Regions from separate parts of the Rhizobium sp. BG4 genome, predicted to be linked through region 4. Evidence: riboswitches for the same ligand, from Rfam matches in the RefSeq annotation. Region 4 holds a riboswitch; each other region holds the start of a gene.

Region 1 (3,980 bases), 800 kb from region 4:
TGCGGCAGAATATGCGCGCCGATGCATTGCCGACCGAGCCCGCAAGCGCCCGGCCGCGCAGCGCGCCGTAAATATGAATGGAACCGCCGGCGATGACTTCGGCGCCCGAGGCGACCGAACCGATGATCGTCACATCGCCTTCCGGAAAGATGATCGACTGGCCGGAGCGGACCGGCTCGTGCAGCACCATCGAGGAGAGCGGCGCGCGGGTGATCACCTGCGGCGCCACGACCTGTACCGGCTCTTCAGCCTTCGGTGCAGCGCCCTTCACAGGCGCAGGCGCCGTTTCCGTCACCTCGACATCCGGCGCCGGGCGGCCGCCCGTCATGCCCGGAGGCATCGTCGCGTCAAGCTGCGAGGGACGCGCGCCTTCGATCCCCATGATCCGCACATTGCGCTCGGCGAGCGCCGCAATCATCGATTTCAGCAGCGCCCGGTCGGCCTGCAGGTCCGAAACGTCGAGAACCACGGGACGCCCCAGGAAGAATCCTGCCGAGCGCGAGGCCAGATCGTCGAGCCGGACCAGCCACTCCTCGAAGGGCAGATCGGGCGTCAAAACGACCGCCAGGAACGAACGGCCTTTGATACGGATGGAGCGTGCGTCGGTTAACACATTAGCAATCTTGGTTAATTTTTGATTGCTTCGGTGTAGCTGCTTCGTGGTTAACAAATAGTTAACGCGGGGCTCCCGGCCGGTACATTCGGTTAACGGCCGGGGGGCTTTGCAAAGGGCCGTGGCAGACGCGCCACAGACTACCTTATCTCGACGGCGAGGTCCTCGACCTTGGGCGCCGTCTTGACCAGTCCCATCTGTTGCATGAAGGCGCCGAAGCGCTCGTAGCGGCCGGTATCGAGAGCGGCGGGGCGCTTGGCGAAGCGCGGCAGCGTGTCGAAAAAAGCCTTGCGGTTCAGCTCGTCGTTGAGATCAGGATAGGCCTTGATGAACATCTGCCAGGCGTCATCGGGGTGGTTGGTGATGAAGACGGAGGCCTGCTCGATCGCACCGAGGAAGCGCGGCAGACGCGAATCGGCAACCGAATCGCGATGGGCGATGAAGATCAGTTCGTCATAGGGCGGCACGCCGTTTTCTTCCGGATAGAAGGCCTTGCCCTCGTGACCCTCGAGCTTCATCTGCGTCAGCTCGAAATTGCGGAAGCCGCCGACGGTCGCATCGACCTTGCCCGCGATCAGCGACGGCGAGAGCGAGAAGTTGACATTGACGAGCTCGACATCGTCCTTCTTGAGACCGGCATTTTCGAGCATCCGCTTCAGCATCGCATCCTCGAAACCGGTGACGGAGAAGCCGACCTTCTTGCCCTTCAAGTCGGCCAGGCTCTTGATCGGCCCGTCGGCCAGAACGGTCACCGTATTCAGCGGCGTTTCGACCAGCGTGCCGATGCGGACGATCGGCAATCCGGCTTCATGATCGAGATAGAGATTGGGCTGGTAGTGGATGCCGATATCGGCCTGCTTGGCGGCAACGAGACGCGGCACCGCGGAGGGGTCGGCGGGCGGAATGAGGGTGACATCGAGACCGGCGGCGGCGAACAGGCCCTTCTCTTGTGCGATCACCATCGGCGCGTGGTCCGGATTGACGAACCATTCGAGCATGACGGTCAGCTTGTCGTTGGCGAAGGAGGGCGATGCGAGGGTCGCGATCGCAAGGAGAGTGGCGGATATCAGACGCAGCATGTTTGCTCCATGATTATGCGGGAAGAAGAAGTCAGTCCGTGGTGGCCCATGGGGTCCAGCCGGAGGTAAGCCTGTCGACGGCGACGCGGCAGATAACGGTCATGGCGGCGAGCACGGCCATGGCGGCAAAGACCATGTCCGTCTGCATGCGGGCATTGGCCTGGACCATGACGAAGCCGAGGCCGGACGACGCCCCGACCCATTCGCCGATCACGGCGCCGAGTGGCGCGAGGGGTGCAGCGATCCTGAGGCCGGAGACGAGGGACGGCAGGGCGAGCGGCAGGCGGATCCGCATCAGCGTCTGCCAATGGCTGGCCTCTGTCAGCGATACCGCATCGAGAATATCCCGCTCGGTGCGGCGCAGCCCGTCGGCAAAGGCGGAGGCGACGGGAAAGAAGATGATGATCGTCGCCATGGCGATCTTCGAGGCAATGCCGAAACCCAGCCAGATAACCAGGATCGGCGCCAGCACGAAGACCGGGAAAGCCTGAAGGATCAGTACCATCGGCCAGACGAGCGTGGCGGCCGCCGGAAAGGCGGCGAGCGCGAAGGCGACGGCCGCGCCCGATATGGCGCCGCAGAGCAGGCCGAGGACGATTTCGAGCGCCGTCGTCAGGCTCTGCTCAAGCAGGAAGAGCGGCTGCCTGCCGAAGACGGCGACGACGTCGGCAGGCGACGGCAGAATGAAATGCGCGGGCGCGAAGATCCAGATGGCCGCCTGCCAGAGAGCGATCAGCAGGGCCACGCCGCCGAGGGCGTTGAGCGGACGCATCGCTAGGCCTTCGCGCGGGCCGGATGCGGGAACGGAAAGACAGACATGGCGAAGCGATCTCCAGACAGAATTGGAGATCCAGGCAAAGCGAAGAAGAAGGGGAGATGCCGCCGGCATCTTGTTCCGTTCCTACGCCGGCATGACCCGGATCAGGTTCAAGGGTCCGGCTCACCGCCATCTCAGCATCGTCAGATGCTCCCCTCGGAATGGGCGGAACCTGTCGTTTTCCCGGCCTGAAGTCAATGGCGCATCTGTCGCAGGCCGGTCGCCAGTCTTGTATTCCGGGGTCTCAGCTACAAAATTAATTAGAGACTTTTGGATCAGGCACCCTACTTGACCCTTAAGCATTAGGGAGACCGAATATGAAATTCGTTATTCTCACCGCGCTGGCTGCCTCACTTGCCGGCATTTCCGCTCAGGCCGCGGACCTGACGCCGCCGCCCGCCCCTGGCGAGCCCGAAGCGATAACACCTGTCTTCACCTGGTCCGGCCCCTATATCGGCGCCGAGGGTGGCTATAGCTGGAACACCTTCGATCCTTCCGGGGCATCGGATGTCGATGCCAATGGCGGCATTCTCGGCGTCTTCGGCGGCTATAACTATCAGTTCGACAACAACTGGGTTGTCGGTGTCGAAGGTGACGTCCTGCACAACTGGAACAAGGAGGATGTAGCCTTTGGCTCGGTCGAGACGACCTGGCAGGGCTCGGTTCGCGCCCGCGTCGGCTATGCCTTCGACAATGCGCTGATCTACGGCACGGCCGGCTGGGCAATCGCCCGGGCCGAGGCCAATCCGGATGTCGGGCCAGACGAATCGGATACGCTGAACGGCTGGACCATCGGCGCCGGCATCGACTACGCCTTCACCCAGAATATCTTTGCCCGCGGCGAATATCGCTACACCGATTACGGCAGCGGCAATTTCGGCGCGGCTGGCGGCGATTTCGACCTGAACCAGAACACGATCATGATCGGCGTCGGCGTCAAGTTCTAGGCGCCACCCATCTCCCCAATGTAAGGGCACGCCTTCGTTCGGCGTGCCCTTTTCTATGATCGCCGGTACGCTTTCCAACATCTCGTGGAAAACCGGAACACCGTGTTGCACTAATTTAGGACTTCGACAAAAGTCATTCCCATCATGAGGAATGCTCACATGCTGTCGGGTCTCGGAACAATCACCATCACGGACGAGAACTATAGTGAGCATGTCGCTTTCGAACTCGGAGAGCGCGATGGCCTGCTTTTCGGCGGCGAGGAAGTGCTGCGCAGAGCGCAGCGGGCCAAGAAGGTCTTCCTGTTTCTGCTGACCTCGCGGCGCGAATTGCGCATCCGCATAGCCAATGTCGAGCATAGTTGCGCCAATTTCGTCGTCATCAGCGAGCCCCTGCCAGCCGCCTGACATGCGAATGGCCACGATGGCCTGAGCGCATCGTGGCCGTCCTGACACCGCCCGTGAGGCAGGCCGCGCCTTAGTTCAGATGCTCGAAATCCGCCATGTTCTTCTGGGTGACAAGCTGG
Region 2 (3,980 bases), on a different replicon from region 4:
GACCATGTCGGCAACAACGCGGCTGGCGCGTGACGGATCGATGCGCAGCATCTCCGCGATCGTCCCGACCGTCACTTCGTCAGCCGGCTGCGCGCGGCGTACGGCATCGAGCACATCGAGATGCGATAGTTCGAGATCCGGCGCAACGCTCTGGATCGCAAGGCGCCCGATCAGCCTGCGGCCCGTCATGAGCTTCATGCGGGTCATGCTCTGGCCAATGCTCAAGACGCTTTCGCTTTCCAGCGACAGGGGATCGAGCTCGTGAATTCGGGCGGGTTTCTCGTTCATGCGGCGAGCATAACAGAAGGCTTGCGGGAAGGAAACATGCCTGCGTCATTCAAGTGTCATTGACATTTATATGCTTTTGTCACATAAATTGGCGATCAAGATCGGAACTGTCTTCATGGATATGCAGCTTGCCTCCCAGCCGCTCGTGACGGATCCCCGCCGCAGGCTTATTCTCTTCCTGTTTCTGATGACCGCGATGTTCATGGCAACGCTGGACAATCAGATTGTCTCGACGGCGCTGCCGACGATCGTGGGCGAATTCGGCCATCTCGAGCGCTTCGGCTGGATCGGCTCGGCCTATCTCCTGTCGCTCAGCGCCGTGATGCCCGTCTATGGCAAGCTCGGCGACCTCTTCGGCCGCAAATATGTGATGATGACGGCGATCGCGATCTTCACCGTCGGCTCGGCTGTCTGCGGTCTGGCCATCTCGATGAACACGCTGATTGCCGCCCGCGTGCTGCAGGGCCTCGGCGGCGGCGGCATCATGGTGTCGATCTTCGCCGTCAATGCCGACCTTTTCGAGCCGCGGGAGCGTGCCCGCTACCAAAGCTATTCCAGCCTCGTGCTGATGGCCTCCAGCGCCATCGGCCCCGTTCTCGGCGGCATGATGAGCGATCTGTTCGGCTGGCGTTCGATCTTCCTCGTCAACGTCCCCATCGGTTTCGTCGTGCTTATCGGCTTGGCGCTGATGCTGCCCTACCGCAAACCGCATCGCCGCCCGAAGATCGATTATGCCGGTGCCCTGCTCTTGGCGATGACCACCACCAGCATCGTGCTGATGGCCGATGGCAGCGAGCTCTTTGGCTCGATCCTTGCGCCGCAGAGCCTTGGCATCATCGCCGCAGGCGTTGTCTGCGCCATCGCCTGGGTCTTCGTCGAGCGCCGCGCCGCCGAACCGATCGTACCGCTGTCGCTGTTCCGCAACCCGACCTTCCCGCTTCTCCTGATCATGTCGATTACTGGCGGCGGGATCGCCATCGGCATGGCCAACTATTTCGCGCTCTTCCTGCAGACGACAACAGGCCTCTCGCCCTCGCATGCCGGCCTGCTCTTCATCATGCTGACCGGCGGCCTTGTCTGCGGTTCGTTGTTTGCCGGCCGCACCATCTCGCGCACCGGCCGCTACAAGCCCTTCGCCATCGCCAGCCTCTCCTGCAGCGCCATCGCTTTCGCGCTCCTGACACAGGTTCATGCGGGTACCCCTCTGCCCATCATCGGCCTGCTAATGGCTCTGCACGGCATCGGCATCGGGCTTGCACAGCAGGTGCCTATCATCGGCGTTCAGAACGCGGCTCCGGCCCGTGACGTCGGTGCTGCAACGGGTTCGGTGACGCTGTCGCGCATGGGCGGCGCCTCGATCGCCATCTCGATCTACGGCGCGATCATCGGCTCGCAACTCGCCAAGGTCGGCGTCTCCATCCCGGGTGTCGCCGATATCGAACAGCTGACGCCGAAGATGATGGCGGCATTGCCGGAAGCCAGCCGCCAGGCGGTGGCCGATGCCTATTCGGCAGCCTTCACGCCGCTCTTCATGACGTCCTGCGCCTTCGCCCTGATCGGCCTGATCGCGGCGTTTTTGCTGAAGCCGGTACAGCTGCCGCGCCACGGCGAGGCAAAGAATTCTGCGGCTGCAGCTGAAGCAGCCGAGTGACCTGATGAGGGCGAGCTTCGCCCTTGTCATAAAGCCGTCATCGCTATACATCTGCCAACGCTCTAACGGGGTGCCTGTGTCCGAAAGGACATCTGGCTGAGAGGCTGCAAGCCAACCCGCGGAACCTGATCCGGTTAACACCGGCGGAGGGATTAGATGCGCGCGTGACACCAGGCACCGCCCTTTTCCCGTGAAACAACTTGTATAGGAGGAGGCGCGCCATGCCCGGCCGCAAACCATTGATCGCAATTTTCGCCACGGCGCTTCTCGCCGTTACCTCGGCCATCGCTCCGGCCCAGGCCGCAGACAAGACGCTGACGGTCTATACCTACGAAAGCTTCACCTCCGAATGGGGTCCTGGCCCCAAGGTGAAGGAAGCCTTCGAGAAGACCTGCGCCTGCACCGTCAATTTCGTGAGCGTCGCCGATGGCGTCGCCCTTCTCTCACGCCTCAAGCTCGAGGGCGCCTCGACGAAGGCCGACGTCGTGCTCGGCATCGACACCAACTTGATCACCGAAGCCAAGGATACGGGCCTGTTTGACGCCAGCGGCGTCGATACCAGCGCCTTGAAGGTACCCGGCGATTTCAAGGACGATGTCTTCGTTCCCTATGACTACGGCCACTTCGCCATCATCTACGACACGCAGACGGTAAAGAACCCACCGAAAAGCATGCAGGAACTGGTCGACGGCGACCCGTCGCAGAAGATCGTCATCGAGGATCCGCGCACCTCTACGCCGGGTCTCGGCCTGCTGCTTTGGGTGAAGTCCGTTTACGGCGACAAGGCGCCGGAAGCCTGGGCCAAGCTCAAGAACCGCATCCTGACGGTCACGCCCGGCTGGTCGGAGGCCTATGGCCTGTTCACCAAGGGCGAGGCGCCGATGGTGCTCTCCTATACGACGTCCCCGGCTTACCACATGGTCGCTGAAAACACCGACCGCTATCAGGCGGCCGCCTTCTCCGAGGGCCACTATATCCAGATCGAAGTCGCCGGCCTGCTGAAGAACGCGCCAGACAAGGATCTTGCCCGCGACTTCCTGAAGTTCATGGTCACCCCCGGCTTCCAGGACACGATCCCGACCAACAACTGGATGATGCCGGTCTCGGCGACATCCACGCCCCTGCCGGATGCTTTCGGCAAGCTCGTCAACCCCTCCAAGACTTTCCTGATGTCGCCGGATGACGTCGCCAAGAACCGCAAGGCCTGGATCGACGAGTGGCTTGCGGCGATGAGCATGAACTGATGCTGCAGACGGCGGCGGAACGGCGAAATGCATTGGCGGGCGGCGCAATTGCGCTCGCCGCCATCCTGCTTTTCATCGGTATCGCTGCCGTTTCGCTTGCCGCCTCCGGCGGGGGCGCTGCCTTTGCCGGGATCATTTCCGATCCCTATATCCTCCGCGTCCTGCGCTTCACGCTGCTGCAGGCAGTCCTCTCCACGCTGCTATCGGTTTTCCTGGCGATCCCTGTCGCGCGGTCGCTCGCCCGCCAGCCGCAATTTCCCGGCCGCATCTGGATCATCCGGCTGATGGCGGTGCCGATGGGACTGCCGGTCCTGATCGGCGCGCTCGGCCTGATCGGCATCTGGGGCAGGCAGGGCCTGCTCAACAGCGCGCTGACGAAACTCGGCCTCGCCGAACCCGTCAGCATCTATGGCCTGACCGGCATTCTGCTTGCCCACGTCTTCTTCAACCTGCCGCTCGCCTGCCGGCTGATGCTTGCCGGTCTTGAACGGCTGCCCTCTGAATACTGGCTGATGGCGAGCAATCTCGGCATGCGTCAGCGCGCCATCTTCCGTTTCATCGAATGGCCCGCCATCCGCGGCCTGATCCCCGGTATCGCGGGGCTGATCTTCATGCTCTGTGCCACCAGCTTCACGCTGGTGCTGACGCTCGGCGGCGGTCCTGCGGCAACGACGGTCGAGGTGGCGATCTACCAGTCGCTTCGCTTCGATTTCGATCCCGGCCGCGCCGTCGCACTTTCCCTGCTGCAGATCGCGCTGACCGGCCTCGTCCTCGCCGCCATGTCGCTCCTGCCAGCG
Region 3 (3,980 bases), on a different replicon from region 4:
ACCTAGCCTCGCGGCGGGGCATGCCAGATATCTCCAGGCCGAGTGCGGCATTGTCGATCAGCCGCCGCCAAGGCATCAGCGCATCGCGCTGCGGCATGAAGGCGAAGGGGCGTTCGGCGGCGTCGAGCGGCTGGCCGTTCATGCGGATGCTGCCGGCGGATGCGGTGGCGCTGCCTGTCAACAGCCGGAAGAGTGTCGATTTGCCGGCGCCGGAGGGGCCGAGGACGGATATGAATTCGCCCTGCTTCAGGTGCAGCGAGATGCCGGCGAGCACATCGATATTGCCGAGGCGGCAACTGAGGTTTTCGATGTCGAGAAGGGACGCGCTGCTCATTCCGGGTCATCCTCGTTTGCCCGGTGCCAGGGCATGGTGAGGCGCTCGGCGAGGACCGCGAGTGAGAACAGCAAGAGCGTCAGCAGCGCGCTGACGAGGACGGCTGCAAGCACGAGATCGGCGCGGAAATTGTTCTTGGCGTTGAGGATGTAGATGCCGAGCCCGCGGGCGGCCCCGGCATATTCGGCGAAGATGGCGCCGACGACGGCATAGGTGATCGATATCCTGAGACCGGCGAAGAAATAGGGCAGCGATGACGGCAGGCGGGCGGCGCAGAAGCGCTTCCAGCGCGAGGCGCCCATGGTCGTCAGCAGTTCCTCGATCTCCGGCTCGGTTGCGGCATAGCCGCGTGTGAGGGCCACAAGCATCGGAAAGAAGGTGACGAGGGCGACCAGCAGGATTTTCGGCAGCAGGCCGAAGCCAAACCAGAGGACGATGAGCGGCGCTATGGCGACGAGCGGCAGCGTCTGGCTGATGACGAAGACAGGCATCAGCGCCGAGCGCAGGCGCGGCACGAAATCGATCAGCACCGAAAACACGAAGGCGATGAGGAGGGAGGCCGCGAAACCCGCCAGTGTCGCCTGCAATGTCGGCCAGCTGTTTGCCAGCAGTGCTGCGCGTTCGGCAAAGGCCTGGGCGAGAACGCGCGAGGGTGCGGGCAGCGTCGCGGGCGGGAGGCCGGCGATGCGCACATAGCTTTCCCAGGCGGCGAGTAGGGCGCCGACGGAGAGGATGGCGGGAAGAAAACGGGCGGCAAGGCCCGGCAACCGGACAGATCTCGGCATCGGCAGGATCCTGACGTGACGCTGGGATCAGACGGCGGAGGGGCTGTTGGCCGATACGGTGAGATCGATCGTCACATGGCCGTTCGGCGGCCCGAAGCGGACGAAGGCTTCGTGGATCGTTGCGAAGACCGCGCCGGCATCGCCCTTGACGCGGGTGCAGAAATTCTTCGAGCGGTCGAAGACGCCTGAGTTCTTCAGGAAGTCGATGCAGCCGTAGATCTCTTCCATGTGATCGCCGGTGCCCATGACATAGAGCGAGAACTGCGCGGCTGCATGGCGGCCGGTGACCGGGGCGGAAGCGACCGCTTCGAGAGCCGACGCCTTGCGCTCGGCAAGCGGCAGGACCGGGCCGGTAAGGGCTTCGGTGTGGCACATGGGATCATCGGGCTCGCCGGGGCAGCCGCGGGAGATGGTGGCGCGCAGCACCGCGTGGATGCCGTCTGCCGAGCCCGCAACATAGAGATCGCGCATGGCGGCGAAGACGATATCGGGCGTGCCAACGATCAGCGTCGAGATGTCGTCGGTCTCGATCCTGAGCTTTTCGCGATAGGGATCAAGTGCCGGAAGGGCAGACAGGATGACGTCGACGAAACGGTCGGTCATCGGGTAAAGGGAAATTTGTGCGCCAGAAAACATCGCTCGCCTCGCTCCGCTGGTATTATCCAGATCAGCTAAAGAGTTTGAGGCCATGCCAGCCGCATCTCAGCCCCGGCTATACGGAGCACCCCTGTCGTTGGCACCTTTTAAACACGCGCCGCGCGGCTTGTAAAGCGGCGATCTGACGAGGGGCAAAATTGCGCTCGGCTTTCTTTTCCCTTTCGTTTCTGCCTCTTAAATGATCTATCTGAAAGCATCAGAGCTTCATGGAAGGGGGCAGGGATGAGCGGATATGTTCTGGCGATCGATCAGGGCACGACGTCGACACGGGCGATCGTGTTCGATGGCGAGATGAAGATCGCAGGCGTGGGCCAGAAGGAGTTCACGCAGATCTATCCGCGCTCGGGATGGGTGGAGCATGACCCTGAGGAAATCTGGGATTCCGTCGTTTCGACGATCCAGATGGCGCTGCGCGAAGCGAAGGTGAAGGCGACTGACATTGCCGCATTGGGGATCACCAACCAGCGCGAGACCGTCGTCGTCTGGGAGCGGGAAACCGGCAAGCCGATCCAGAATGCCATCGTCTGGCAGGACCGGCGCACGGCGAGCTATTGCGAAAACCTGAAGCGCCAGGACCTCGAGAAGATCTTCACCAGGAAGACCGGCCTGATCCTCGATCCTTATTTCTCGGGCACCAAGCTCTCCTGGATGCTCGCCAATGTGAAGGGTGCGCGCGCCCGCGCCGCCAAGGGCGAACTCTGCTTCGGCACGATCGACACGTTCCTGATCTGGCGGCTGACCGGCGGCAAGAGTTTCGTCACCGACGCGACCAATGCCTCGCGCACGCTGATGTATAACATCGCCGAGAACGAATGGGACAAGGACCTGCTGGAGATCCTGCGCGTTCCCGCCGCCATGCTGCCGGAGGTGAAGGACTGCTCTGCCGATTTCGGCATCGTCGAGAAGTCGATCCTCGGCGCCGAGATCCCGATCCTCGGAGTTGCCGGCGACCAGCAGGCGGCAACGATAGGCCAGGCCTGCTTCGAGCCTGGCATGCTGAAATCCACCTATGGCACCGGCTGCTTCGCGCTTTTGAATACCGGCTCCGACATGGTGCGTTCGAAGAACCGGCTGTTGACGACGATCGCCTACCGGCTGGACGGCGAGACGACCTATGCCTTGGAGGGATCGATCTTCATCGCCGGAGCGGCCGTCCAGTGGCTGCGCGACGGTCTCGGCATCATCGACACGGCCGGCGAGACCGGCAAGCTCGCCGAGAATGCCGATCCCTCGCAGGAGGTCTATCTGGTGCCGGCGTTCACCGGTCTCGGCGCGCCGCATTGGGATCCGAAGGCGCGCGGGGCAATCTTCGGCCTGACACGCAACAGCGGCCCGGCGGAATTCGCCCGCGCTGCGCTGGAAGCCGTCTGCTACCAGACCCGCGATCTGCTCGATGCGATGCAGAAGGACTGGAAGAACGGCAGCGACGACACGGTGCTGCGCGTCGATGGCGGCATGGTCGCCTCCGACTGGACGATGCAGCGGCTCTCCGACCTGCTCGACGCGCCCGTCGACCGGCCGGTGATCCTGGAGACGACGGCGCTGGGGGCAGCCTGGCTCGCCGGCAGCCGTGCCGGTGTCTGGCCCGACCGCAAGAGTTTCTCGGCTAACTGGAAGCGCAACCGCCGCTTCGAGCCTGACATGGATGAGAAGACCCGTTCCGCCAAGCTCAAGGGGTGGAAGAATGCGGTGAAGCGGACGCTGAGCGATGCCTGATCAGGCCGCCGCCACCGCCCGCTCGCGCCTGATCGGCGGGCTGTAGAGCCAGCTGGCGCCTGCGCGGTCGGCGGCTGCCTTGATTGCCAGCGACAGCGTGATGGCGGTGACGCAGATCAGCGGTGCCGCGAGATAGCCGATCGATGGTGACGGCTCGACGAGGGTGGCGATCAGGCCGGCTATGCCCGCGACAATCATTACATGGGTGACGTAGACCGGCAGCGTGTTGCGGCCGAAATAGGAAAAGACGTCGCGCAGCGCCTTCAGCCGCGACATCAGCACGGCCATGCCGCACAGCCATGAGAGACCGGCGATCGACGAGGCGAAGGCCCAGAGGCCGGGCTCGATCGGCTGCAGGCGGCTGCGCAGCGCCAGCAGCAGGATGAATGCGGCGAAGCCACCGGCTGCGAAGGGGAGAGGGCGCTCGGTCAGCGTTTCGGCGATCAGCCTGCCATACCAGCAGCCGAAGGCGAAGAAGACGAAATATT
Region 4 (3,980 bases):
ATATCGAGGAGGGCGGCGCCGCCCTTGGCGATCATCACCGGGTCGAGCACCAGCGGGATGCCGCGATGCGGATGCAGCGCATCGGCAATCGCCTCGGCAATCCCGGCATTGGCGATCATACCGATCTTGACGGCATCGACACGCACGTCGGCGAAGACCATGCGGATCTGCTCGGCGACGAAATCCGGAGAGACGGTCTGCACTGCGGAAACGCCGGTGGTGTTCTGCGCAGTCAGGGCCGTCAGCACGGCCATGCCGTATGTGCCGCGGGCCGAGAATGCCTTGAGGTCGGCCTGGATGCCGGCGCCGCCCGATGGGTCGGAGCCGGCGATCGAGAGAACGTTGCGGATCATTGTCCTGCCTTTCTGATGCGTTCGGCGATTGCAGCCGTCGCCGCTTGCGGATCCGGCTGGCCACAGATCGCCGAGACGACCGCAAGCCCTTCCGTGCCCGTTGCGAGCACTGGCTCCACATGTTCCGCCTTCAGGCCGCCGATTGCCACCGAGCGAACCGGGCAGACACGAACCAGCTCCGCCAGACCTGCGATGCCGATCGGTTGCTTGTGATCCGGCTTGGTCGCCGTCGCGAAAACGGGGCCGATCCCCGCATAGTCGACGATGGCGGGATCGACGGCTGCGGCAAGCGCATGCGTCTCGACCGAGAGGCCGAGGATCATATCAGGGCCGATGCGGCGGCGCGCCTCGGCGGCGCCGAGGTCCTCCTGGCCGATATGCAGCCCATCGGCGTTGAGCGCGATTGCCGCTTCCACATCGTCGTTGACGACAAGCAGTGCTCCGCTTCCTGACAGGACCCGCTGCAGTGCCCGGCCCGTCTCGATCATCTGCCGGGTAGTCGCCGTCTTGTCGCGCAGCTGCACGATGGTCGCTCCACCTGCAACGGCTGCGCGGGTTGTTTCGGCAAGCCCGTACCCGGAGCAGAGCTCCGGGTCGAGGACGAGATAAAGGGAGAGGTCGAAGCTCTTCACGCCTGGCTGATCCTTGCTGCGGCGTCGAGTGCCGGACCATCGAGCGCGGCAAGCGCATCGAGGAAACGCCAGGAGAAGGATCCGGGCCCCTTGGCTTCCTGTGCCGCCTGTTCGCCGGCGACGGCAAACATTGCGAGAGCGGCAACCGTCGCATCGAAGGTCTCGTCAGAGGCGACCGCGGCAAACGCGCCGGTCAGGCAGGTCAGCGAGCAGCCGAGCGCGGTGATCTGCGGCATCAGCGGCGAACCGCCGGAAATGCGAACGGCGCGGGTGCCGTCGGTGACGAAGTCGACCGGGCCGGTGACCGCGACAACGGCGCCATATTGCGCCGCGATGCTGCGGGCAGCACCTTCCGCCTGCTCGACGGGATCGCGGCTGTCGACGCCCTGGCCACGGCTTTCGCTGCCGGCCAGCGCGATGATTTCGGATGCATTGCCGCGGATGATCGCCGGTTGAGGTGGAGAAGTGCCGCGACGCTTTCGCGGCGGAAGCCGGTGGCGTAATGCGCCACGGGGTCGAGAACCCATGGCTTGCCGTTGCGCGCGGCAGCCTTCGCCGCCTGTTTCATGCCGCTGACCCAGGCGGGCGAGAGCGTGCCGATATTGATGGTCAGTGCACCGGAGAATGCGGCGAATTCACCGGCTTCCTCTTCGGCATGGACCATGGCGGGCGAGGCGCCCGCGGCCAGCACGACATTGGCGGCGATATTCATCGCGACATAGTTGGTAATGCATTGAACGAGTGGCGGCGCGGCGCGCAGCGCGGTCAGCAATTGCCCGGGTGATCTCGAAGTCGTCATCTTGCGTCCCTTTTGGGGCGGGGCAAGACGCGGGAGGCCAGGCACATGGAAGCGAAGGGCCTCGAGCGACTCCCTCCGCCAGCATTATCTGGTTCAGGTTCGAAGGGTACTTCTCAGCCCGCCTTTCGGCGAACGCCCCTGTCTCTCAACACCACGGTCATCGCAAATTATCGGCGGCTTGTCACGCCCTATCAGTTAAGCCGGGCTTCCCCACTGGCGATGCGCTGCTCATCGGCGCCGAAGAGATGTACGGCATCGTGAATGGGCGCCACCTTCAGGACATCGCCGGGTGCAGCCCTGATCCGCTCGCGGAAGACGCAGCTGATCGTCTGCGCGCCGAGCCGCGCAATCACCAGTGTTTCCGATCCGGTGGGCTCGACGACGACGGTGGTGATCTCGATGCCATTGGGTCGAGTTGCAAATGCTCCGGGCGGATCCCGTAGGTCACCGCGTCAGCAGGCCGACGGTCGCTCGGCAGGGTAATGCCATCCTCGGTGCGGAAGCCCGTATCCGTCATGCTGCCCTTGATGAAGTTCATCGCGGGCGAGCCGATGAAGCCGGCGACGAAGAGATTGTTCGGCCGGTCATAGAGGTCGAGCGGCGAGCCTGACTGCTCGATGCGGCCATCCCTCATGACGACGATCTTGTCGGCCATGGTCATCGCTTCGATCTGGTCGTGGGTGACGTAGATCGTTGTCGTCTGCAGCCGCTGGTGCAGTTCCTTGATCTCGGAGCGCATCTGCACGCGAAGCTTGGCGTCGAGATTTGAGAGCGGCTCGTCGAACAGGAAGACGGCGGGATCGCGCACGATCGCCCGGCCCATGGCAACGCGCTGGCGCTGGCCGCCGGAGAGCTGCTTCGGATAGCGTTCGAGCAGGCTTTCGAGGCCGAGGATCTTTGCGGCATTGCCGACCCGCTTGTCGATCTCCGCCCGCGGCATACGCTTCAGCCGCAGCGAAAATCCCATGTTCTTGGCGACCGTCATATGCGGATAGAGCGCGTAGTTCTGGAACACCATGGCGATGTCCCGGTCCTTCGGCGCTAGCTCGTTGACGACATGCTTGCCGATCTGGATCTCGCCCGACGTGATGCCTTCAAGCCCGGCGATCATTCTGAGCAGCGTCGACTTTCCGCAGCCGGACGGTCCGACGAGGACGACGAATTCGCCGTCGCGGATATCGACCGAGACACCCTTGATGGCCTTGAACGCGCCGTAGTCCTTGCGAGCATTATTGACTGAAACATGAGCCATTATCGTCCTCCCCAGGCTGCGATCAAAGCTTGTCCAAGACGGTTCTGAGATAGCCGAGGCCGACGCGTTCGCCCTCCTTGCGAGTTTCCAGGTCCTTGCCCGGCCAGCCATAGGCGGCGTCCTCGTGCTCGATGGAAATCGTGCCGTCGAAGCCGTAGCTGCGCGCCTGCTTCAGGAACCTCGACCAGTCGAGCAAGCCGAGGCCCGGCAGCTTGTACTGCCACCAACCCTTGCCGTGATAACCGACGGCCTGCAGCGCGGTCGCATCGACCGCCGTGTCCTTGGCATGCAGGATGGCGATGCGATCCTTGACGGCATCCAGCGCCAGATAGGGATCGATACCCGTCCGCAGAAAATGCGAGGGGTCGAATTCGAGCGCGAAACGCCGGTCGGGAATGCGCTTGAACAGCTCCTCGTAACCCTTTGGCGTCGTACCGACGAAATTGTCCTTCGGTCCCGGCCAGTTCTCGATTGCAAAGGTAAGGCCGCTGGACGCGGTCTCGGCGATCAAACCGTTCACATAGGTTGCAAAATCGTCATAGTTGACGTCGTCGCTGGCATCGTCGTTGCGCCCGGGAAAGATGACGAAAACCGGCACGCCGGTTTCGCCGATCGCCTGGGCGAATTCGGCGGTGCGCGAGCGCAGATCCTTGCGCTTGGCATTATCGGCGTCGAGCTGGTTGCCGAAATAGGTGATCGAGGAGACGAAGAGATTGCGCTCGCGGGCAAGCGAGACGGCGGCCTTTACCCTGTCAGGGGTCTTGATGTGCCCGCCGACATCGATCTCGATGGCATCGAAACCAGCGGAAGCTGCGAAATCCACCACTTCTTCAAGCGGCCGGTCGTTGAACGTCGACGTATAGAAACCGATCCTCATCAAAATCCTCCCATGCGCCGCCGCAGCGGCCGTGCTAATTGTTCAGGCGATCCATGTATTTCAGCGG

What was found. A riboswitch is a leader RNA that binds a small molecule or an ion and turns the genes downstream of it on or off. The one in region 4 is predicted to bind thiamine pyrophosphate.
Region 1: linked by a shared signal. The riboswitch ahead of F2982_RS26460 (ABC transporter permease) and the one ahead of thiM (hydroxyethylthiazole kinase) in region 4 are both predicted to bind thiamine pyrophosphate.
Region 2: linked by a shared signal. The riboswitch ahead of thiB (thiamine ABC transporter substrate binding subunit) and the one ahead of thiM (hydroxyethylthiazole kinase) in region 4 are both predicted to bind thiamine pyrophosphate.
Region 3: linked by a shared signal. The riboswitch ahead of F2982_RS15570 (YkoF family thiamine/hydroxymethylpyrimidine-binding protein) and the one ahead of thiM (hydroxyethylthiazole kinase) in region 4 are both predicted to bind thiamine pyrophosphate.

Annotation. Positions count from the first base shown of each region.
Region 1 is NZ_CP044126.1:1,367,935-1,371,914, reverse strand. It holds gene minC (septum site-determining protein MinC) at 1-622, opposite strand, end outside; gene F2982_RS26465 (ABC transporter substrate-binding protein) at 754-1,692, opposite strand; gene F2982_RS26460 (ABC transporter permease) at 1,724-2,464, opposite strand; TPP riboswitch at 2,574-2,676, opposite strand; gene F2982_RS26455 (outer membrane protein) at 2,827-3,456, shown strand; gene F2982_RS26450 (hypothetical protein) at 3,616-3,861, shown strand; gene F2982_RS26445 (sugar ABC transporter substrate-binding protein) at 3,932-3,980, opposite strand, start outside.
Region 2 is NZ_CP044125.1:1,956,930-1,960,909, reverse strand. It holds gene F2982_RS10035 (MarR family transcriptional regulator) at 1-288, opposite strand, end outside; gene F2982_RS10030 (MDR family MFS transporter) at 404-1,939, shown strand; TPP riboswitch at 1,996-2,108, shown strand; gene thiB (thiamine ABC transporter substrate binding subunit) at 2,161-3,183, shown strand; gene thiP (thiamine/thiamine pyrophosphate ABC transporter permease ThiP) at 3,183-3,980, shown strand, end outside.
Region 3 is NZ_CP044125.1:3,108,642-3,112,621, forward strand. It holds gene F2982_RS15560 (ABC transporter ATP-binding protein) at 1-334, opposite strand, end outside; gene F2982_RS15565 (ABC transporter permease) at 331-1,119, opposite strand; gene F2982_RS15570 (YkoF family thiamine/hydroxymethylpyrimidine-binding protein) at 1,147-1,755, opposite strand; TPP riboswitch at 1,747-1,858, opposite strand; gene glpK (glycerol kinase GlpK) at 1,999-3,492, shown strand; gene F2982_RS15580 (acyltransferase family protein) at 3,493-3,980, opposite strand, start outside.
Region 4 is NZ_CP044126.1:558,884-562,863, reverse strand. It holds gene thiD (bifunctional hydroxymethylpyrimidine kinase/phosphomethylpyrimidine kinase) at 1-353, opposite strand, end outside; gene thiE (thiamine phosphate synthase) at 350-985, opposite strand; partial or broken gene thiM (hydroxyethylthiazole kinase) at 982-1,784, opposite strand; TPP riboswitch at 1,838-1,934, opposite strand; partial or broken gene ugpC (sn-glycerol-3-phosphate ABC transporter ATP-binding protein UgpC) at 1,976-3,036, opposite strand; gene F2982_RS22685 (sugar phosphate isomerase/epimerase) at 3,059-3,913, opposite strand; gene F2982_RS22680 (ROK family transcriptional regulator) at 3,948-3,980, opposite strand, start outside.